DNA from 3 places in the Streptomyces sp. NPDC028910 genome. Region 1 is predicted to be linked to each of the others. Evidence: riboswitches for the same ligand, from Rfam matches in the RefSeq annotation. Region 1 holds a riboswitch; each other region holds the start of a gene.
The links. Region 1 has a riboswitch for cobalamin ahead of ACZ4TV_RS18485 (cobalamin biosynthesis protein). Riboswitches for the same ligand answer to the same signal wherever they lie in the genome.
Positions count from the first base shown of each region.

Region 1 (7,128 bases):
CTCGGCGGCCCGCCGCAGCAACGCGTCCGCGAGCCCGCGTTCGCGCAGCCAGGCGAGGGCCTTCACCGTGCCCCGGGTACCGGGTACGACGACCAGGTCCGCGTCGGCCAGTTCCTCGGCCCGGTCCACGAACCGCACCACGACCCCCGGCTCCGCCGCGAGCGCGTCGACGTCCGTGAAGTTCGACATCAGCGGCACCGCGCACACGGCGACCCGCAGCACGTCCTCGCCCACGGGCGGCGCCACCACGGACTCCCGTACCGCGCCGCGCAGGGAGACTCGCAGCCCGTCCTCCTCGTCGATGCCCAGCCCGTGCCGGAACGGCAGCACCCCGTACGTCGCCCGCCCCGTCAGGCCGCGCAGCATCTCCATGCCCGGCTCCAGCAGCGACACGTCACCGCGGAATTTGTTGACCACGTACCCCGCGATCAGCGACTGGTCCTGCGGGGAGAGCAGCGCCGTCGTCCCGAAGAAGGACGCGAAGACCCCGCCCCGGTCGATGTCCCCGACCACGACCACCGGGAACCGCGCGGCCCGCGCGATCCCCATGTTCACGATGTCGGTCCGGCGCAGATTGATCTCGGCCGGACTCCCCGCCCCCTCGCAGATCACCGCGTCATACGTGCCCCGCAGCTGCTCCAGGCAGTCCGTGACGATGCCGAGCAGCTGCTCCTGCCGGCCCCCGTGGTAGCCGCGTGCGCTCATCTCCCCGACCGGCTTGCCCAGCAGCACCACCTGGCTGCTGCGGTCGCTGCCGGGCTTGAGCAGCACCGGGTTCATCAGCGCCGTCGGCTCCACGCGGGCCGCCTGGGCCTGCATCGCCTGGGCGCGCCCGATCTCGGCGCCCTCCCGCGTGACGAACGAGTTCAGCGACATGTTCTGCGCCTTGAAGGGCGCCACCTTCACGCCCTCGCGGGCCAGCCAGCGGCAGATGCCCGCCGTGACCACGCTCTTGCCCGCGTCGGACGTCGTACCGGCGACGAGCAGTCCGCCGCCCCGCTTCGCGCCGCTCATGCGCGCCGCCCCCTCTTCGTCGTGCGCGACAGCAGCATCCGGGCCGCCACACAGGCCCCGAGCGCCAGCCAGGTCACCTGCCGCGACAGCCGTACCGCCCGCTCGATGTCCGCGACCTCCACCGGCCGCCCCGCCCCGCCGTTCAGCACGGCCCGGTGCTCGACCCGCCCGCCGTAGGCGAGGGTCCCGCCCAGCCGTACGCCGAGGGCCCCCGCGAAGGAGGCTTCCACGGGACCGGCGTTCGGGCTCGGGTGCGCGGCGGCGTCCGCGCGCCAGGCCCGTACGGCTCCCCGCCGGTCGGGGCCGGCCAGTACGGCGGCGACCGCCGTGAGCCGGGCGCCCGGCCAGCCCGCCAGGTCGTCGAGCCGGGCGGAGGCCCAGCCGTAACGCAGGTAGCGGGGCGACTTGTGGCCGACCATCGCGTCCAGGGTGTTCACGGCGCGGAAGGCCAGCAGTCCGGGGACACCGGCGACGGCGCCCCACACCAGGGCCCCCACCACGGCGTCGGAGGTGTTCTCGGCGACGGACTCCACGACGGCGCGGGCCATCTGCTGCTCGTCCAGGGAGTGCGGGTCGCGCCCGCACAGGTGCGGCAGCCGCTCCCGGGCCACCTCGGCGTCCCCCGCGGCGAGCGCCCCGCCGATGGCGCGGGCCTCGCGGCCCAGCGACGTACCGCCCACGACGGCCCAGGTGGCCGCGGCGGTCAGGGCGATACGGGCGGCCGCGGGCCGGGAGCGCACGGCGCGGGCGCCCAGCGCGCCGACGGCGGCCGCGCCCCCGGCGCAGATCAGGGTGTGGACGAGGCCGCGGGCGCGGTCGTCGCGCCACAGGGCGCGCTCGACGGCGGCGGCGGCTCGTCCGAAGGCGGCCACGGGGTGCCCTCGGCGGGGATCACCGAGGATCCGGTCGCCGATCAGGCCCGCCGTGACGCCGTACGCGAAGACGCGATCGGCACGCATGGTGGCAGGTATGTCCTCACTCAGGGTCCGCGCCCTGGTTCGACGTGTCCGGCGGCGAGAGTTCCTGGCTCCCGGGACGCACGCGCGGCGTGCGTTCTCCGGTGACAGTGGCGGGACCGCGCCGGATTCGCACCGGACTTCCTCTCCATGCCGCCGTGTTGGCTCGGGCAGTCCACCACGCACGTCGAAGGCCCGTCAACTCGCCGTTGACCTGCGGTGCGGCAGAGGGAGGTGAGAGGTAGGGGAGGGGCGGGGCATGCGAAAGCTCCCCCCGGGACGAACCCGGAGGGAGCCTTCACCACGCGGTGCCTCAGCTCAGGCGACGATCAGGTAGATCCCGTACGTCACGGCCGCCGCGACGAGCGCGAAGCAGACGTACGCGCCGCTGCGGGCCAGGGTCGCTGTGCCGCCCTGCTCGGTGGCGGCCTCGTGCTTGGACAGGCCCATCAGGCCCAGGGTGAAGAGGGCCACGAGGGCGACGGTGGCGGAGAGGCTGACCCCGAAGACGGAGCCGAGTGCTTCCCAGTCGATCTTCATACTGCCGCTTTCTGAATGTCTCGGTCTCGGTGTGTCTCGGTGTGTCTTGTCTCGGTCAGACCGCGGCGGCGGGAGCAGCCGGGGTCGTCGTCGCGGCCGGGATGGTGGCCTTGAGGTCCTCGTCCGTGACCGCGGCGGTCGTACCGGCGGCGGCGACGGTCGGCGGGACGGTGACGGCCGCGATCGCCGTGGTGACGACACCCGGCTCCTCGGCGGCGGCCGGCACGTCGTTGACGTTGTGGTGGTCGACGACCTGGCGGCGCGAGATGAGCCAGATGGCGAGGCAGGAGCCGACCAGGAAGACGGTGACCGCGGCGATGCCGACGTCACCCGTGCGCATGACCAGCTCGGCACCGGCGGAGACCAGCGCGGCGGCCGGCAGGGTCAGGCCCCAGGCCACGAACATGCGGGTCGCGGTGGACCAGCGGACCACACCGCCCTTGCGGCCCAGGCCCGCTCCCATGACCGCACCGGAGCACGAGTGGGTGGTGGAGAGCGAGAAGCCCAGGTTGGAGGAGGCGAGGATGACGGACGCGGCCGAGGTCTGGGCGGCGAAGCCCTGCTGCGGTTCCAGGTCGGTCAGGCCCTTGCCCATGGTGCGGATGATGCGCCAGCCGCCCAGGTAGGTGCCCATCGCGATGGCCAGACCGGCCGAGACGATGACCCAGACCGGCGGGTTCGAGTCGGGCGCGATCGCACCGCCGGCGATGAGGGCCAGGGTGATGATGCCCATCGTCTTCTGCGCGTCGTTGGTGCCGTGCGCGAGGGAGACGAGACCGGCCGAGGCGATCTGACCGGCGCGGTAGCCCTTGGCGGAGGTCTTCTCGCCGACCTTGTCACCCAGCTTGTAGGTGACCTTGGCGGCCAGGTACGCGGCGATGCCGGCCACCAGCGGGGCGGCGATCGCCGGGATCAGCACCTTGGTGACGAGCGTGTCGCCGTTGACCGCGCCGATACCGGCGGAGGCGACCGCGGCACCGATCAGGCCGCCCATCAGGGCGTGGGAGGAGCTGGAGGGCAGTCCGACCAGCCAGGTGACCAGATTCCAGAGGATCGCGCCGACCAGGGCGGCGAAGATCACCTCTGGCTGGATGCCTTCCTCGTTGACCAGGCCCTTGGAGATCGTCTTGGCGACCTCCACGGACATGAACGCGCCGACGAGGTTGAGCACGGCGGACATGGCCACCGCCGTCTTGGGCTTGAGGGCGCCGGTCGAGATGGTGGTGGCCATCGCGTTGGCCGTGTCGTGAAAACCGTTCGTGAAGTCGAACACGAGAGCGGTGATGATCACGATCCCGAGGAGAAGCGTTATGTGCTCCATTTACCCAGGCTTCTGTTTGACGTCAGTGGCTCGGCGACCGTAGGCAACCTGGATGAACGGAAGGTGAACTGGCTCGGGCGGAGCGGTGTACTGGCACGGGGCGCGATCGGGAGATTCGTCCTGATTCTGCCGGAGATATCGCTATTAATGCACGTCAAAGCCGGGTGAATGAGCCCCTCCGCCCCGGTTCCGGGGTGCATGCGACCCCCGCGTCCGCGAGGTGAAAGAGACCCAGATCACTCCGTGCCCGCCCCGTCCGCGCCGCCGGCGGAACGAATCCCTCCGGTGGCCCGCCGGAGTCCGCGCCCCGACACTGGAGCGGTGCGTACCGCGACAGCGACGGCAGCCGCCGTCGCCACGACCCTGCTGGGCGCCGGCGCGGCCGCCGTCGCGGCCGGCCGGTACGCGGCGGACGCCGCCCTGCGGCCCCGGCCCGGACGCCCGCTCCCCGGCGGGCCGCGGCTCAGCGTCCACTCCACCGCCGCCGGCCGCATCGTGCTGACCCGCTCGCTCGCCTCCCTGCGCCCCGGCACCTACGGCCTGGTCGCGCCCGGGGTGCACGCCGTGGTCGGGCCCGTGCTCCCGGACGCGGCCCACGACCCGGACACCGTCGTACGGCGGCTGCTCTCCGTCACCCACGGCGCCCTCGCCCCCGGCACCCGGGTCACCCTCACCCCCCAGGTGCACCTCGGCGACCCGCGCACCGCCCTCGGGCTCGACCACGCCGACGTGGACGTCCCCGGGGAGCTCGGCGCGCTGCCCGCCTGGTTCGTGCCCGCGGCCCGGGACACCTGGGTGATCACCGTGCACGGGCTCGGCACCAGCCGCGAGCAGCCGATGGTGGTCATGCCCTTCCTGCACCGCGAGCGGCTGCCCGTCCTGGACCTGGGCTACCGCGGCGACCTCGGCGCCCCCGCCTCCCCCGACGGCCTCGGTCACCTCGGCGAATCGGAGTGGCGGGATGTGGACGCCGCCATCCGCTACGCCGTGCGCTACGGCGCCCGGCGCGTGGTCCTGCACGGCTGGTCCACCGGCGCCACGATGGCCCTGCACGCCGCCGAGCGCTCGGCGCTGGCCCACCGGATCTCCGGGCTGGTGCTGGACTCGCCGGTGCTGGACTGGCACGCCACCCTGCGCGCGCTCGCCGCGGCGCGCCGCACCCCGGCCGCCGTGCTGCCGCTGGCGGTCCGGGCCGCCGAGAGCCGTGCGGGACTGCGCGCCGACCGCCGGCCGCCGGGCGCGGACCCCGCCGCGCTGCGCGTCCCCGTACTGATCTTCCACGGCCCGGACGACGTGCTCGCCCCCTGGGGTCCCTCCCGCAGGCTGGCCGCCGCCCGCCCCGACCTCGTCACCCTGCGCACCGTGCGCGGGGCGGGGCACGGGGCGATGTGGAACGCGGACCCGGCCGGCTACGAGGAAGCCCTGCGCCGCTTCCTCACTCCCCTCATGTGAGGGCCTGTCATGTGAAGGCCATGTGACGGACAAGGCCCTGCGGGCGGCTTGTCCCGGTCTGCACCGCGGGTGGCCGGTGACAACGGCTGATTCCGTTTGGGCTTTCGGCCAGTGACGGGCGAGACTGCTTCCGTGACGTCCCGAAAGCCTGATGAGCAGTTGGCTCGCGACTCCAGACTCCGACTCGTCTCGCCGCGTTCCGTCGCCGCGGCCCGCAAGGCGGTGACCGACCGGCGCACCCGGCCCGCCCCGAGGCCTCCGGCGGGCACGCCCGCCACGGCCGACCTCGCGAACCGGGCCCGGGCCTCCCTCGCCGACGCCGTACGCCTGACCCGCTGGGCCGAGCGCAATCTCGGCGCCGGAGGCGGGGGCCGACCCGCCCCCACGGGCGCCCTGCCGGCTTCCGACGTCGAACGCGCCGCCGGGGAACTGGGCCTGACGCACGGCCAGATCCGGGTCGGCTGGGACCGCGCCCGACTCGCCGGCCTGGTCGAGGTGCACGGCGGCCACGCCCGGCCCGGCTGGCGGCTGCGCGCGTGGGACCGCGACGACAGCGCCGTACTGCGCGGCTGGGTCGCCCTCTTCGACGCCTGGTCGCTGGTCCACCCGGCCCCCGCCGACATCGCCCCCGCGGCCGTCGCCGAGGTCGTCGAGGCGATGCCCCAGCTCCTCTCCCTGCTCCAGCTGTCCGCCGGCCCGGTGACCGTCCCGGACCTGCTCGACCTGCTCGGACAGCGCGTCACCGAACTGCGCGACGAGCGGTGCGAAATCCCCTACGACGCGGAGCCCGCGGCCGTGGGGACGCCCGCCTCCGGCGAACCGGACGCTCCCGCCCCCGCCGCGCAGGCCCAGCACGCGGCCTCCGGCTCCGCGGAGCCCCGCCCCGTTCCGCTCGCCCGGCTGCTGCGCTGGGCGCTCGGCGGACTCGCCGCCGTGGACGCCGTCACCCTCGGCCCAGCCCGGGCCACGCTCACCCCGCTCGGCAGCTGGGCCGTCTGGGTCAAGCTGGAGCAGATCTGCGTCGCCGCGCAGAGCCCCGCCGGGAACATCGAGCAGTCCGCCGCCGCCATGCTGCACGGTTGCGCCCGGCTCACTCCGGGCCCGGCCCGCGCCGAGTACCAAGCCTGGCTGGCCGCCCGGCCCGTCGGCCACGCCGTGGCCGAGCTGCTGCAGGCCGCCCGCGGCGAGGACGCCCTCATGCGCGGACTCGCCTTCGAGGCGCTGCGCGTGGTCGGCGCCCCGGCCGAGCCCGAGGTGCGCGCCGCCGTGCGCGAGGCCACCCTGCGCCCCTACGCCCTGCTCTGGCTCGCCGAGCACGACGGGATCGACCCCGACGAGGCGCAGGACGTCCTCACCGCCGAGGAGTCGACCTGGCTCTGGGTGGACACCGCGGCCGCCATCGCCGACCACGGCGAGGCCGGGCTGCTGGCCCGCCACCTGGACTCGGCCGTGCGGACCACCGTTCCCCGGCTGCTGGACGAGGTCCGCGCGGTCGGCCACCCGCGCACCGTGCAGGTCCTGGTGGCGCTGGCCGCGGCCCACCCCGACCCGGCCCTGGCCAAGGCGGTCCGCCGGGCCGCTTTCCAGGTCCACACCGGTGGCGCGTAGCCCCGTACGGCCTCTGCGAACAGGGGCGGACGCGCCGCCGGTCTCAGACCTGCGGCGCGTACGTCCCGAAGCTCCAGATGTTGCCCTCGGCGTCCCGGGCCATGTAGTCGCGGGAGCCGTAGTTCTGGTCGGTGGGCTCCATCAGGATCTCCGCACCGTGCTCGGCGGCCCGCCGGTGGTGGGCGTCGACGTCCTCGACCACGACATAGACCCCCGCGGGGCCGGCGCCCTCCATGG
Region 1 is NZ_JBVHVF010000014.1:29,908-37,035, reverse strand. Features, by position in the region: gene ACZ4TV_RS18490 (cobyric acid synthase) at 1-1,014, opposite strand, end outside; gene ACZ4TV_RS18485 (cobalamin biosynthesis protein) at 1,011-1,973, opposite strand; cobalamin riboswitch at 2,010-2,165, opposite strand; gene ACZ4TV_RS18480 (hypothetical protein) at 2,289-2,510, opposite strand; gene ACZ4TV_RS18475 (inorganic phosphate transporter) at 2,566-3,831, opposite strand; gene ACZ4TV_RS18470 (alpha/beta hydrolase family protein) at 4,153-5,283, shown strand; gene ACZ4TV_RS18465 (hypothetical protein) at 5,416-6,891, shown strand; gene ACZ4TV_RS18460 (VOC family protein) at 6,935-7,128, opposite strand, start outside.

Region 2 (7,128 bases), on a different contig from region 1:
AGCCATCCGACCTGGGGCCGGACCGTACGCTGGTCTGCTACAAGTCCTCCTACGACCAGGACCCGGGCTTCAAACGGGGGCATCCGGCGACGGTGGACTTCCGCTCGGCGCCCGGCGCGGACCCGGAGAGCTCACTGCTCGGCGTGATCTACGACGGCTATCCGGTGGACGCCCCGTACGTGGTGACCAACCCCGGCCACTGGCTGTTCGAGGGCACCGGCGCGCGGGCGGGCGACCGCTTCGCGCACCTGGTCGGGGTGGAGTACGACAAGGTCGACACCGGTTTCCCGACGCCCCGGCCGATCGAGATCCTGGCCCACTCCCCCGTGGTGTGCGAGGGCCGCCCCAGCCACCAGGACACGGCGTATTACACGGTGCCGAGCGGGGCGGGGGTCTTCGCGACCGGCACGATGCGGTGGGTGGAGGCGCTGGACGCGACGGGCGACGGCAGCAGCGGAAGCAACCACGGTCTGGACGCGCGGTCGGGGGCCCTGACCCCACGGGTGACGGAGAACCTCCTGCGGGTGTTCGCGGCGGGCCCGGCCGGCCGGTCGCGCCCGGCGCGGGACAACGTCAAGGCGGTGTACGGGGATTCGTGAGGCCGCCGTGGGGTCCGGGCGAGTCGTGGGGTCCGGGCGGAAGGGGTGGACTTCGCCCGGACGGGGTGCTTAGGATCGTGATCACGGCGTCGCGTGTCGGTCACCGGCCGGGTGAGGCATGGAGGCGCCCGTGATGTGCCTTTCGGAGGCATTCACTCATGTCTGTGCAACTGAACCACACGATCATCCACTCCCGTGACAACCGGGAGTCCGCCGCATTCCTGGCGCACATCCTCGGCCTCGAGGTCGGGACGGAGTGGGGACCCTTCATCCCCGTCGACACCAGCAACGGCGTCACCCTGGACTTCGCGACCATCCCGGCCGAGTCCATCACCGCGCAGCACTACGCGTTCCTCCTCTCCGAGGAGGAGTTCGACGTGGCGTTCGAGAAGATCCGGTCGGCGGGGGTCCCGTACTTCGCCGACCCGCACGGCAAGCACCCCGGCGAGATCAACCACAACGACGGGGGCCGCGGCGTGTACTTCACGGACCCCTCGGGGCACGGGATGGAGATCATCACGCGCCCGTACGGCTATCAGGAACCCGGGACCGCGTAGCCATCGGCGCCGCCGGCCCCTGATCGCCCGTACGGCTGAGCATCGAGGCTGTGACGGACGGCGGGGTCCGGATGGCCGACGGCGCGTCCAGCACCGCATCCGGCAGCGTCCTCAGGTCCCCACGCGCTCCCCCGCCCGCGGAAGGTAGACGATGTTCGGCGCGCCCGTGTCCGGGTGGACCTCGACCCGCGTCCGTACCCCGTACACCTCGGCCAGCAGTTCCTCGGTGAGCACGTCCCGCGGCGGTCCCGAGGCGACGACCCGGCCGCGCGACAGGACGTACAGCCGCTCGCAGAAGGCGGCGGCGAGGTTGAGGTCGTGCAGGACGAGCAGGCTGGTGGCGGGCAGGGCGCGGACCAGGGCCAGGATCTCCAGCTGGTAGCGGATGTCCAGGTGGTTGGTCGGCTCGTCGAGGGCCAGCAGGCCGGGGTCCTGGACGAGGGACCGCGCCACCAGGACGCGTTGGCGTTCGCCGCCGGAGAGCCCGTCGAAGCGGCGCGCGGCGAAGGGGCCCGCACCCACGGTCTCCAGGGCGTCGGCGACGCGCCGTACGTCCTCCGGACCGTCCTGCTCCCAGAACCGTTTGTGCGGGCTGCGGCCCATGGCGACGACCTCGCGGGCGGTCAGCCCGAAGGTGCCGCTCGCGTCCTGCGGTACGACGGCCACGCGCCGCGCCCGGTCCTTGACGGTGAGCGCGCCCGCGTCCGCGCCGTCCAGCAGGATCCGGCCGGCGGTGGGCCGCAGGGTGCCGTAAACGCAGCGCAGCAGCGTGGTCTTGCCGCTGCCGTTGGGGCCGACCACACCCACCGTCTCGCCGGGTCTGGCGGTGAGGTCGACTCCGTGCAGCAGTGTGTGCCCGTCGATCTCGTAACGCACGGACTGGACCGCGAGTTCCACCGGCCGCGCCGGGTTCCCGGTCATCCGGCGATCCCCTCGGTACGGCTGGAGCGGCGCAGCATCCAGAGGAAGAACGGTCCGCCGACGAGCGCGGTGACCACGCCGACCGGGATCTCCTCGGGCGCGGCGGCCGTACGGGCGACCAGGTCGGCCAGGGTCAGGAACACCGCCCCGCCCAGCGCGGCCACCGGCAGCAGCGCCCGGTGTCCGGCGCCGACGACCATCCGGGCGGCGTGCGGAACCATCAGCCCGACGAAGCCGATCGCCCCGCTGTAGGCGACGAGCACCCCGATGACGAGGGAGGCGAGCACGAAGACGGCGGCGCGGAAGCGTCCGGTGTCCAGGCCCAGGGTGTGCGCGCCCTCCTCCCCGGCGAGGAGCAGGTCGAGCGGCCGGGCGAGGGCGATGAGCAGTCCGGTGCCGACGAGCAGCGCGGCGGAGGGCAGGGCCAGTTCGTCCCAGCGGGCCCCGCCGAGGCCGCCGAGCGTCCAGAAGAGGACGGTGCGGATCTGGTCGGGGTGCGCGGCGAGCACGAGGACGAGGCTGGTGAAGGCGGACAGGATGTACTGGACGGCCACGCCGGCCAGGACCAGCCGGCCGGTGGTCATGGTTCCGCCGCGCCGGGCCATCGCGTAGACGCCGACGAGCGCGGCCATGGAACCGGCGAAGGCGGCGAGCGGCACGCCCATGCCGAACCCGACGGCCGCCGTACCGAAGACGATCACGAGGACGGCTCCCGCCGAGGCCCCGGAGGAGGCGCCGAGCAGGAAGGGGTCCGCGAGCTCGTTGCGTACGAGGGCCTGCAGCACGGCGCCCGCCACCGCGAGCCCCGCGCCGACGACGGCCCCGAGGAGGACGCGCGGCATGCGGACGTCCCACACGATGGAGGCGAAGGCTCCGCTGTGCCCCTCCCCCGACAGGCCGCCGAGGACGATGTCAAGCACCCGGCCGGGGGCGATCCGTACGGGCCCCAGCGCCAGCCCCGCGACGGCCGACGCGACGAGCGCGGCGGCCAGCACGAGGAGGACCGCCGCGGTGCGGAGCCTCACGCGGCGTCGGGGTGGAGCTGGCCGCCCAGCGACTCGACGGCGTCGGCGACGCGCACGCCGAGGACGGCCGAGGAGAGCGGCAGGACGACGAACCGCCGGTTCTTGACGGCGGGAACCTGAGCGAGGGCCGGGTCGTTCAACAGGCGCTGCTTCTTGGCTTCGACGGTGGTGCCGCCGTAGTCGTAGATGAGGACGACCTCGGGCGCCCGCTCGATGACCTTCTCCCACGACACGTCACCGAAGGCGTCCTTGAGGTCGGCGAAGACGTTCGTCCCGCCGGAGAGGGAGACGATCTCGTTGCCGATGCCGTTTCCTCCGGAGGTGAAGGCGGAGGTCTCACCGGAGTCGTAGACGAAGACGGACGGCCAGGGCTTGTCCTTGACCCGCGCGGTCACGGCCTCGATGCGGCGCTGCTCGTCCTCGATGAGCTTCGCGCCGCGCTCGGGCACGCCGAAGGTCCGCGCGACCTCGGTGATCTCGGTCTTCAGCTGATCGAGGCCGACGGCGCCCTCGGCGCAGTACTCCACGTTCAGCCGGGAGTTGATACCGGACGTGGCGAGCCCCTCGCGGTCGCGGCCCTGCGCCTTGTCGAAGGCGCTGGCGTACCCGCCGTACACGAAGTCCGGGTCGGCGCCGAGGAGGACCTCCTTGGAGGGGTATTCCTTGGCCAGCACCTTGATCTTGTCGTAGGCGGGCCGGTAGGCCGGCAGCACGGCGTCGTCGAGGTAGGCGGACCCGGCGATCCGGTCACCCAGCCCGAGGGCGAGCAGCAGCTCGGTGGCGTGCTGGTTCATGGTGACCGCGCGCTGCGGCGGAGCCTGATAGGTGCTGCTGACCCCGCAGTTGGTGACGGTGTACGGGAAACCGGGCGCGGCGGCGGAGTCCCCCGCGGCCTGGTCCTGCCGCACCCCGGGCGAACCGGCACACGCGGCCAGGGGTATCAGGAACGCGAGCGGGACGAATGCGCGCAAGACGGCGCGGGAACGCGACATGGCGGGGCCTCTCCGGGGGATCCGCGTCCCCTGGTCGACGTGCGGAACGAGCGGAGGCGGCGCGTCAGTGTCTGACTCCCGGCCCTCCCGCACGGGGATGGCCGGTCACAGTGGCGGGACCGCACCGGAATCGCACCGGTTTCCTGTCCTGCACCGCCTGGGTAACGCGGCCAGTGTGCCAGAAAGCGCACGTCACCGGCCCGCGGGGGGCCCGAACACGCCATCGGGCCGGACCCTGGGGAGGATCCGGCAGATGACAGCCGACATCCGGAGCAACGGAACCGTCACGTCCGGCTCGTGGCCTACTCCCACGTGGAGTGCCCCGAACCGGCGACGCCACGCCACGCCCGTGCACACGGGCGGGACCTGACGTGGCGTTTGCGGCGAAGCCGCTGATGAACATGGCAGGGGCGGCAGGATTCGAACCTGCGGCCTTCGGTTTTGGAGACCGGCGCTCTGACCAGCTGAGCTACACCCCTTCGGCGAGACCAACCATGACACGGCTCGCTCCGGAGATCCACTGAATTCGGCGTGTGTCCGCCTCTTGAGATGCCTGCGGGGTCAGGGGGTGGCGGCGCGCGCGGACGCGGAGGATCGTGGAGAGGGTGGCGCGTGGACCGGGAGGTTCGTCATGTCCCGAAGCCGAGAACCAGGCCGTCCGGGACGCCGCTGCCGCCTCCGGGGCACTCTCGTGGCCATCGCGCTGCTCGCCCCCGCGCTGCTGGGCGCGGGTCCCGGGGGTCCCGGGGGTCCCGGGGGTCCCGGGGGTTCCGGGGAGACGATCGCGCTCGCCGGGAACGAGCCCGGCCAGCGGCTCGACGTCACGCTGACGCGGGTGGTCGACCCCGCGAGCCCCACCGGCCCGGAGCCCGAGGGCTCGGACCGGCTCGTCGCGGTGCGGTTCCACCTGGAGAACACCGGCACCGCCGTCTACAAGGATTCCCCCGCACCGGCCGCGCATCTGCTGGACACCACCGGGCAGCGGTTCGCCGGGCTCAACGTCCCCACGACGGCCGGGGCGGGCTTCCCCGAGACCGTCACCCTCGACCCGGGCGGCACGGCCGAGGGCTTCGTGACCTTCCGGCTCCCCCGGGACGCCGGCCTGGCCGCGGTCCAGTTCGCCCTCAACGGCGGTCTCGCCGACGACGTGGGCCAGTGGAGCCTGTCCTAGGCCGCTGCGTGGCGCGTCCGCGCCGTCGTGGCAGGCGCCACCTGGGCCGGCGACGTCCGCCCGCCCTACGCCGAGAACTCCAACTTCAACCGGCTGCGCGAGCTCAAGGCCAGGCACCCCGGCCTCAAGGTGCTGATCTCGCCGGGCGGTTGGAGCTGGTCCGCCGGGTACGAGGACTACAAGGCGCTGCAGAGACTGGCCGATTCCGGCACCTACCAGGTCCACCGGGGCCTGCGCGACCACCGGCCGGGGGCCCCGCCCGCGGGCCCCCCGGCCGGGGCCATCCGCTCCGGTCCGGCCGCGCCCCTCCACGTACGCTCCCCGCATGAGGAACTCGACGGTGCGGGCGGTCAACCGCCTCACGGCGCGCTGGGCCGCGCCCGCCACGGCCGGGGACGCGGGCACGGTCTTCACCGCGGCCGGGGTCTGGCCGCTGCTCGCCCTCCTCGCGGACGGCTCGGACGGCCCGGCCCGCGCCGAACTGGCGCAGGCGCTGGGCATACCCGCCGAGGCCGCAGCCGAGGCGGCACGGGAGCTGCTGGTCGCGCTGGCCGGCGTACGCGGTCTCCAGGCGGTGACCGGGGTGTGGTCGAAAGCCGGACTCCCGCTGAAGCGGAGCTGGTCGGCGCGGCTTCCGCCGGGCGCCCTGGCGACGCTGACGGGGAATCCGGACGAGGACGGCAAGGCCCTGGACGCGTGGGCCTCGTACCGGACGGGCGGCCTGATCGAGCGCATGCCGGTATCGCTGCGGGCGGACACCCGGCTCGTCCTGGCCTCCGCGCTCGCGCTGCGCCTGAACTGGGCGCAACCGTTCCGGGAGTTTCCCGGCCAGGCGCAGGAGGGCCCGTGGTCGGGGCGCACCCTGCGGCGGCTGCACCGCACCACCTCCTCCCTGGACGGTGTCCGGGTGGCCGAGGGCCCCGCCGGGCCCGTCACGATCGTGGACGTGGCCGGCGACGAAGACACGGACCTGGACGTACAGCTGCTGCTCGGCGAGCCGACGGCCGAACCCGGCCAGGTGCTGGAGACCGGCATCGCGGCCCTGGCCGGTACCGTCCGGTCCGTGCGCGGCAGCGCCCTGCCGGACGGCGATCCGGGGCCCGGGCTGGCGATCCGTACGGTGGACGCGGCCGGCCCGCAGCCGCTGCTGTCCCTCGCCGCCGTGGCCTTCTCGCTGCGCGCCGAGCACGATCTGCTGGACGACGCCCCGCTGTTCGGGCTGTCGACCGCGACGGACAGCGGCTTCGGGCACTTCCCCGGCATCAGCCCCGAGCCACTGGCGATCGGCTCCGCGCGGCAGTCGGCCATGGCCAGGTTCCATGCCGCGGGATTCGAGGCGGCGGCCGTCACCGCCATCGCGGCGAGGCCCGGCAGCGGCCCGCCGCGGGCGGCCCACCGGGCCCGCCGGGCCGAGGTCCGCCTCGACCGGCCGTTCGGCTTCCTGGCCGTCCACCGGACCTCCCGGCTGGTCCTCGCCGCGGGCTGGGTCACCGAGCCCGATGAGGTCGCAGGACAGCCTCGGCCACGGTCCCCGCGGCCGCCGCGGGCACCCGGCGCCCCCTTGAACTCGGGGTGAAACCCAGCGGCACGGCCGCGCCTACGTCTCCTCCCGGCGGGCGGCGGCGGCCAGTGCCGCGGTCTCCGTGAAGGCGGGGACGCGCCCGGTGCCGCCGCGTCCGGAGACCGAGAGGGATGCGGCGGCCATCCCGTACGCCACCGCGTCCGCGAGGGTGTCCCCGAGGACGAGCCGGGCGGTGGTGGTGCCGGTGAAGCAGTCGCCCGCGCCCGTCGCGTCCACCGGCGCCGGGTTCACGGGCACGGGATGGTACGCCGCCCGCGTGCCGTCGTCCAGCAGCAGCCGGC
Region 2 is NZ_JBVHVF010000017.1:150,599-157,726, reverse strand. Features, by position in the region: gene ACZ4TV_RS21480 (N,N-dimethylformamidase beta subunit family domain-containing protein) at 1-599, shown strand, start outside; gene ACZ4TV_RS21475 (VOC family protein) at 758-1,156, shown strand; gene ACZ4TV_RS21470 (ABC transporter ATP-binding protein) at 1,268-2,077, opposite strand; gene ACZ4TV_RS21465 (FecCD family ABC transporter permease) at 2,074-3,102, opposite strand; gene ACZ4TV_RS21460 (ABC transporter substrate-binding protein) at 3,099-4,094, opposite strand; cobalamin riboswitch at 4,140-4,279, opposite strand; tRNA gene ACZ4TV_RS21455 (tRNA-Trp) at 4,497-4,573, opposite strand; gene ACZ4TV_RS21450 (DUF4352 domain-containing protein) at 4,786-5,265, shown strand; gene ACZ4TV_RS21445 (serpin family protein) at 5,591-6,841, shown strand; gene ACZ4TV_RS21440 (PfkB family carbohydrate kinase) at 6,863-7,128, opposite strand, start outside.
Region 2: linked by a shared signal. The riboswitch ahead of ACZ4TV_RS21460 (ABC transporter substrate-binding protein) and the one ahead of ACZ4TV_RS18485 (cobalamin biosynthesis protein) in region 1 are both predicted to bind cobalamin.

Region 3 (7,128 bases), on a different contig from region 1:
GAAGTACTGCACGTGGGGCCGGGATCTGATCCATATTGGTTTAGACCAGTAGCTGGAGCTTGGCCTAGACCTTTAGGGGTGTCAAGGGTCTAATGAGCGGGTGCCGGGTCCGTTATCGGACCGACACCTGGGGAGAGAGAAGGCCTGTCCCCCCACACGTGTCACGATGTGACCGCACATATCGGAGGAGCCGGTGACGGCAGCGAAACTGGAGTCGGGAAGGCGGGCGGCGATGGCCACCGAAGGGGCGATCACGGAGCCGGAAGGCGGGGCGGCCACTCGCACGGCGCGTGTACCCAAGTACTACCGACTCAAGCGGCACTTGCTCGACATGACCGAGACACTGCCGCCCGGCACCCCGGTGCCGCCGGAGCGCACGCTCGCGGCCGAATTCGACACCTCGCGGACCACAGTCCGGCAGGCCCTCCAGGAACTGGTCGTAGAGGGACGACTGGAACGAATCCAGGGCAAAGGCACCTTCGTTGCCAAGCCCAAGGTCTCCCAGGCGCTCCAACTCACCTCGTACACCGAGGACATGCGCGCGCAGGGACTGGAACCGACCTCGCAGCTGCTCGACATCGGCTACGTGACGGCCGACGACACCCTCGCCGGACTGCTCAAGATCACCACCGGCGGCCGGGTGCTGCGCATCGAGCGGCTGCGACTGGCCAGCGGTGAACCCATGGCCATCGAGACCACCCACCTTTCGGCCAAGCGCTTCCCGGCGCTGCGCCGTTCGCTCGCCAAGTACACCTCCCTCTACACCGCCCTCGCCGAGGTGTACGACGTCCACCTGGCCGAGGCCGAGGAGACGATCGAGACCTCGCTGGCCACCCCGCGCGAGGCCGGGCTGCTCGGCACCGATGTCGGTCTGCCGATGCTGATGCTGTCCCGGCACTCCCTGGACGCCGACGGCGAACCGGTGGAGTGGGTGCGGTCGGTGTACCGCGGGGACCGGTACAAGTTCGTCGCCAGGCTCAAGCGCCCGGCCGTCTGACACCGGCCGCCCGGCACACGCCCCGCCCCGCCCCGCACCACCGGAATCTTCACAGACCGGAATACGGACGGGGTCTTACGCCCACCGGGCGATTCCCCGTAGATTCCCTGCCCTTACGCAGATGATCGACGAGGGGACGAGGGTCATGCCTGAACCGGAAGCAACAGGGACAGAACGGGACGCGGCGAGTCCGGCCACCAGGCCGGGCTCGCCTTCTCCGAAGTCCATCGCCGTGTGGGTGCTCGTCGGACTCGTCGGCGCCATCGGCTGGGGCGTGCTGGCGCTCTCACGCGGCGAGGAGATCTCCGCCGCCTGGCTGCTCGCCGCCGCGCTGGGCTCGTACGCCATCGGCTACCGCTTCTACTCGCGGTTCATCGCCCACCGCGTACTGAAGGTGGACAAGACGCGGGCCACCCCCGCCGAACGCCTTGACAACGGTGTCGACTTCCACCCCACCGACCGACGGGTTCTTTTCGGCCACCACTTCGCCGCCGTCGCCGGCGCCGGACCGCTCGTCGGGCCGGTGCTCGCCGCGCAGATGGGTTACCTGCCCGGCACCATCTGGATCGTCGTGGGCGTGATCTTCGCCGGCGCCGTGCAGGACATGGTGACGCTGTTCTTCTCCACCCGGCGCGACGGCCGTTCGCTCGGCCAGATGGCCCGGGACGAGATCGGCCCGGTGGGCGGAGCCGCCGCCCTGATCGCCGTGTTCGCCATCATGATCATCCTCTTGGCCGTGCTCGCGCTGGTGATCGTCAACGCCCTGGCGCACTCGCCCTGGGGCGTCTTCTCCATCGGCATGACCATCCCGATCGCCCTCTTCATGGGCTTCTACCTGCGCGTCCTGCGACCCGGCCGGGTCACCGAGGTCTCGCTGATCGGTGTGGCCCTGCTGCTGCTCGCCATCGTCGCGGGCGGCTGGGTCGCGGAGTCCTCGCTGGCGGACACCTTCACCCTGGAGAAGGAGACGCTGGTCATCTGGATGATCGCGTACGGCTTCCTGGCCTCGGTGCTGCCGGTCTGGATGCTGCTCGCACCGCGCGACTACCTCTCCACCTTCATGAAGGTCGGCACCATCGCCCTGCTGGCCATCGGGGTGTTCATCGCGATGCCCACCCTGAAGATGCCCGCGGTCACCGACTTCGCCTCGCGCGGCGACGGCCCGGTCTTCGCCGGCTCGATGTTCCCGTTCGTGTTCATCACGATCGCCTGTGGCGCCCTGTCGGGCTTCCACGCACTGGTCTCCTCGGGCACCACCCCGAAGATGATCCAGAAGGAGACCCAGGTCCGGATGATCGGCTACGGGGCGATGCTCACCGAGTCCTTCGTCGCCGTCATGGCCGTGATCACGGCCTGCATCCTGGAGCCCGGCCTCTACTTCGCCATCAACTCCCCCGGCGGCGTCATCGGCACCACGGTGGAGTCGGCCTCGCAGGCGGTCACGAACTTCGGCTTCGCCATATCCCCGGAGGCCCTGGCCCAGGCCGCGAAGGACGTGGAGGAGACGAGCCTGCTCTCCCGTACGGGTGGCGCGCCGACCTTCGCACTCGGAATGTCGGAGATCTTCGCCTCGGTGATCGGCGGCGCTTCGATGAAGGCGTTCTGGTACCACTTCGCGATCATGTTCGAGGCGCTGTTCATCCTCACCACGGTGGACGCGGGGACCCGGGTCGGCCGCTTCATGCTCCAGGACACCCTGGGCAACGTGCACAAGTCCTTCAAGGACGTCAGCTGGAAGCCGGGCGTGTGGCTCGCCAGCGCCATCGTGGTCGGCGGCTGGGGCTACTTCCTGTGGGTCGGCGTGAAGGACCCGCTGGGCGGCATCAACCAGCTGTTCCCCCTGTTCGGCATCGCGAACCAGCTGCTGGCCGCCGTCGCCCTGGCGGTCTGCACCACGCTGCTGGTGAAGTCGGGGCGGCTCAAGTGGGCCTGGGTGACGGCGGTTCCGCTGGCCTGGGACGCCACGGTGACGCTCACCGCGAGCTACCAGAAGATCTTCTCCGAGGACGTCCGGGTCGGCTTCTTCGCCCAGCGCGACAAGTACCAGGCCGGCATCGACGCGGACAAGGTACTGCCGCCCGCCAAGAACATGGACGAGATGCACACGGTGGTCACCAACGCCACCGTGGACGGGGTCCTGTGCGCCCTCTTCGCGCTGCTGATCATCATCGTGCTGGCCGACGCGGCCCGCACCTGCTTCAAGGCGATCGGCAACCCGGAGTCGGCGAAGCTGGCCGAGGTCCCCTGGACCGAGTCGAAGATCATCGCTCCCGCGGGGCTGATCCCGACCGCCGAGGAGAAGGCCGAGCTCGCCGCGGCGGGCCTGGACTCGGGCGGCGGGCAGGTCAAGGAGCCGGTGGCCTGATGAGCCTGCGCAGCGCGCTGGCGAGGGCGCGGTACTTCGTACGGGAGTTCTCGGGGGAGGCGGCCTACGACCGGTACGTCGCCCACGCCCGCTCCCACGACCCGGACGCGGCGGTCCTTACCCGCCGCGCGTTCGAACGCGCCCGCACGGACGCCCGCGAGGCGGACCCCCGCGAGGGCTTCGGCTGCTGCTGAGCCCGTACGCAGGGCCCTGCCCATCGCGGGCGGGGCCCTGCGGCGTGCTCAGCACCCAGTCCTTGAGGGGCTCGGTCTGGAGGGTGATGCCGACGGGGTCGGGGAGGTAGATGGGGATGCCGGTCTCCGCGTAGGCGCGGGGTTTCTCCTGCCGGACCCGGTGGTCGATGTCCGAGTCCCACGACACGACTTCGACAGCCATGAGGACGGAGTCGGGGTCGCACCACTCACCTTGCCCGACGAACGCCTTCGAGTGCGCCACCGCAGCGTCCGGAATCGCCCGGCCGGACCGGCACTCCTGCACCTTGAGGCCCCGCCCCGGGTGAGGCCAGAGCTCGGGCCGCTGCTGCATACAGATCCGCGTGAGCCACTGGATGATCATCCCGTGGTCGCCGTCCTGCAACGCCTTGCTTCTCAGCTTCCCGTCGATGAATTCCAGCCTCAGCCCTTCCATCCGGTTGCGGGCGATCAGGGCGAGCTCTTCGAACTCTTCGGTCAGCATGTGGGGCCGATCGGTCATCACGGTCATCACGGTAACGCCGGGCGCCGACACCGTCCTGCACACTCGACCCCATGGACATAGTGATCAGGGCGGCGCTGCCCGCCGAGTACGAACAGCTGGGCGAGATCACCGCGCAGGCCTACGTCGGCGACGGGCTCCTCGGCTCCGGCGAGGCGTTCTACGCGAAGGTCCTGCGCGATGTCGCCGGGCGGGCCGCCGACGGGGAGGTGCTCGTGGCCGTCGAGGAGGGGGCCGTCCTCGGCGGGGTGACCTTCGCCCCGCCCGGGAGTCCGCTGGCCGACATCGCCGGGCCCGGTGAGGCCGAATTCCGCATGCTGGCCGTCTCCCGCGAGGCGCGTGGACGCGGCGCGGGCGAGGCGCTGGTGCGGGCGTGCATGGCCCGGGCGCGCGAACTGCCGGGGGTCACGCACCTGGTGCTGTCCACTCAGCGCGGTATGACGGGGGCCCAGCGGATCTACGAGCGGCTCGGGTTCGTGCGTACGCCGGAGCGGGACTGGGCGCCCGTTCCCGGGCTGACCTTGCTCACGTACCGTCTGGAGCTGTAGCCGCACCGACACAACATGTGGGGGGTCGCGCATGCGCGGCCCCCCACATGTATGCTCAAGGCTGCTGTCGCCGCAGGGGAATCCGGTGCGAATCCGGAACTGTCCCGCAACGGTATGAAGTACACCCATTGGTGTATCCGCAAGTCCGAGGACCTGCCGACAGTGCGCCCGGGTCGACCGAACCGGGTGCCGACACGTCCGGGCCTCGCGGTTGGGCCGGTGGACGCCATGCGGTGTACGCGCTCCCGCGCGCCCGCATGCGCCCGCTCGCGCCCCGCTCCGCCGATGACCGGGCCGAGCGAGGGAGAGCTCCCGCCGTGACCATCGCGCCTTCCGCACCGCGCGCCGAGTCCACTTCTGGCGACACCACCGAGGGCCCGGGGGCCACGCTGCTGCGTACCCTCACCGAACTGACGGCGGACCTCCCCGACACCGACCCCGGCCGGGTCGCCGCCGCCGCGCTGCGCGGCCGCAGCTCCGCCGCCGACGAGGCCGAACTGCGCGGGCTGGCCACGGAGGCCGCCGCCGGCCTGATCTCCGAGGACCCGGCCTACTCCCGGCTCGCCGCCCGGCTGCTGACGCTGGCCGTCCGCGACGAGGCCGCCGGCCAGGGCGCCACCTCCTTCTCCGCCTCCGTCGAGGTCGGCCACCGTGAGGGGCTCATCGCAGACCGCACGGCCGAGTTCGTACGGACCCACGCGAGCCGCCTGGACGCACTGGTCGAGCACACCCTCGCCGAGGGCGCCGACGACCGCTTCGGCTTCTTCGGCCTGCGCACCCTGCACAGCCGCTACCTGCTGCGCCACCCGATCACCCGCCAGGTCATCGAGACCCCGCAGTACTTCATGCTGCGCGTGGCCTGCGGCCTCGCCGCCGACGAGAGCGTCCAGGCGGTCGAGGAGGTGGCCTCGCTGTACCGGCTGATGAGCCGCCTCGACTACCTGCCGTCCTCCCCCACGCTCTTCAACTCCGGCACCCGGCATCCGCAGATGTCCTCCTGCTACCTGCTGGACTCCCCGTTGGACGAGCTCGACTCGATCTACGACCGCTACCACCAGGTCGCGCGCCTGTCGAAGCACGCGGGCGGCATCGGCCTCTCGTACTCCCGCATCCGCGCCCGCGGTTCGCTGATCCGCGGCACCAACGGCCACTCCAACGGCATCGTGCCGTTCCTGAAGACGCTGGACGCCTCCGTCGCCGCCGTGAACCAGGGCGGCCGCCGCAAGGGCGCCGCCGCCGTCTACCTGGAGACCTGGCACGCGGACATCGAGGAGTTCCTGGAGCTGCGCGACAACACCGGTGAGGACCAGCGCCGTACGCACAACCTGAACCTGGCGCACTGGGTCCCGGACGAGTTCATGCGCCGCGTGAACGCCGACGCCGACTGGTCGCTGTTCTCCCCGGCCGACGTGCCGGAGCTGGTCGACCTGTGGGGCGACGCGTTCGACGCCGCCTACCGCAAGGCCGAGGCGGACGGCCTTGCCCGCAAGACCATGCCCGCCCGCGACCTGTACGGCCGGATGATGCGCACCCTCGCGCAGACCGGCCAGGGCTGGATGACCTTCAAGGACGCCTCCAACCGCACGGCGAACCAGACCGCCGAGCCGGGTACGGTCGTGCACTCCTCGAACCTGTGCACCGAGATCATCGAGGTCACCAACGACGGCGAGACGGCCGTCTGCAACCTCGGCTCGGTCAACCTGGGCGCCTTCGTCGTGGAGGGCGAGATCGACTGGGAGCGGATCGACGAGACCGTCCGCACCGCCGTGACCTTCCTCGACCGCGTGGTGGACATCAACTTCTACCCGACCGAGCAGGCCGGCCGTTCCAACGCCCGCTGGCGCCCGGTGGGTCTGGGCGCGATGGGCCTGCAGGACGTCTTCTTCAAGCTGAAGCTGCCCTTCGACTCCCCCGAGGCGAAGGCCCTGTCCACCAAGCTCTCCGAACGCATCATGCTGGCCGCGTACGAGGCCTCGTGCGACCTCGCCGAGCGCAGCGGCCCGCTGCCGGCCTGGGAGCAGACCCGCACCGCGCGCGGCGTCCTGCACCCGGACCACTACGACGTGGAGCTGAACTGGCCGGAGCGCTGGGACGCGCTGCGCGCCCGCGTCGCCGAGAGCGGCATGCGCAACTCGCTGCTCCTCGCCATCGCCCCGACGGCCACGATCGCCTCGATCGCCGGCGTGTACGAGTGCATCGAGCCGCAGGTCTCCAACCTCTTCAAGCGCGAGACGCTGAGCGGTGAGTTCCTCCAGGTGAACGCCTACCTGGTGGACGAGCTGAAGAAGCTCGGCGTGTGGGACGCCCAGACCCGCGAGGCGCTGCGCGACTCCTCCGGCTCGGTCCAGGGCTTCGGCTGGATCCCGGCCGAGGTCCGCGAGCTGTACCGCACGGCGTGGGAGATCCCGCAGCGCGGTCTGATCGACATGGCGGCGGCCCGTACGCCGTTCCTCGACCAGTCGCAGTCGCTGAACCTGTTCCTGGAGACGCCCACCATCGGCAAG
Region 3 is NZ_JBVHVF010000005.1:57,554-64,681, reverse strand. Features, by position in the region: gene ACZ4TV_RS09235 (GntR family transcriptional regulator) at 233-997, shown strand; gene ACZ4TV_RS09230 (carbon starvation CstA family protein) at 1,119-3,362, shown strand; gene ACZ4TV_RS09225 (CstA-like transporter-associated (seleno)protein) at 3,362-3,556, shown strand; gene ACZ4TV_RS09220 (Uma2 family endonuclease) at 3,480-4,085, opposite strand; gene ACZ4TV_RS09215 (GNAT family N-acetyltransferase) at 4,130-4,624, shown strand; cobalamin riboswitch at 4,666-4,799, shown strand; gene ACZ4TV_RS09210 (ribonucleoside-diphosphate reductase subunit alpha) at 4,942-7,128, shown strand, end outside.
Region 3: linked by a shared signal. The riboswitch ahead of ACZ4TV_RS09210 (ribonucleoside-diphosphate reductase subunit alpha) and the one ahead of ACZ4TV_RS18485 (cobalamin biosynthesis protein) in region 1 are both predicted to bind cobalamin.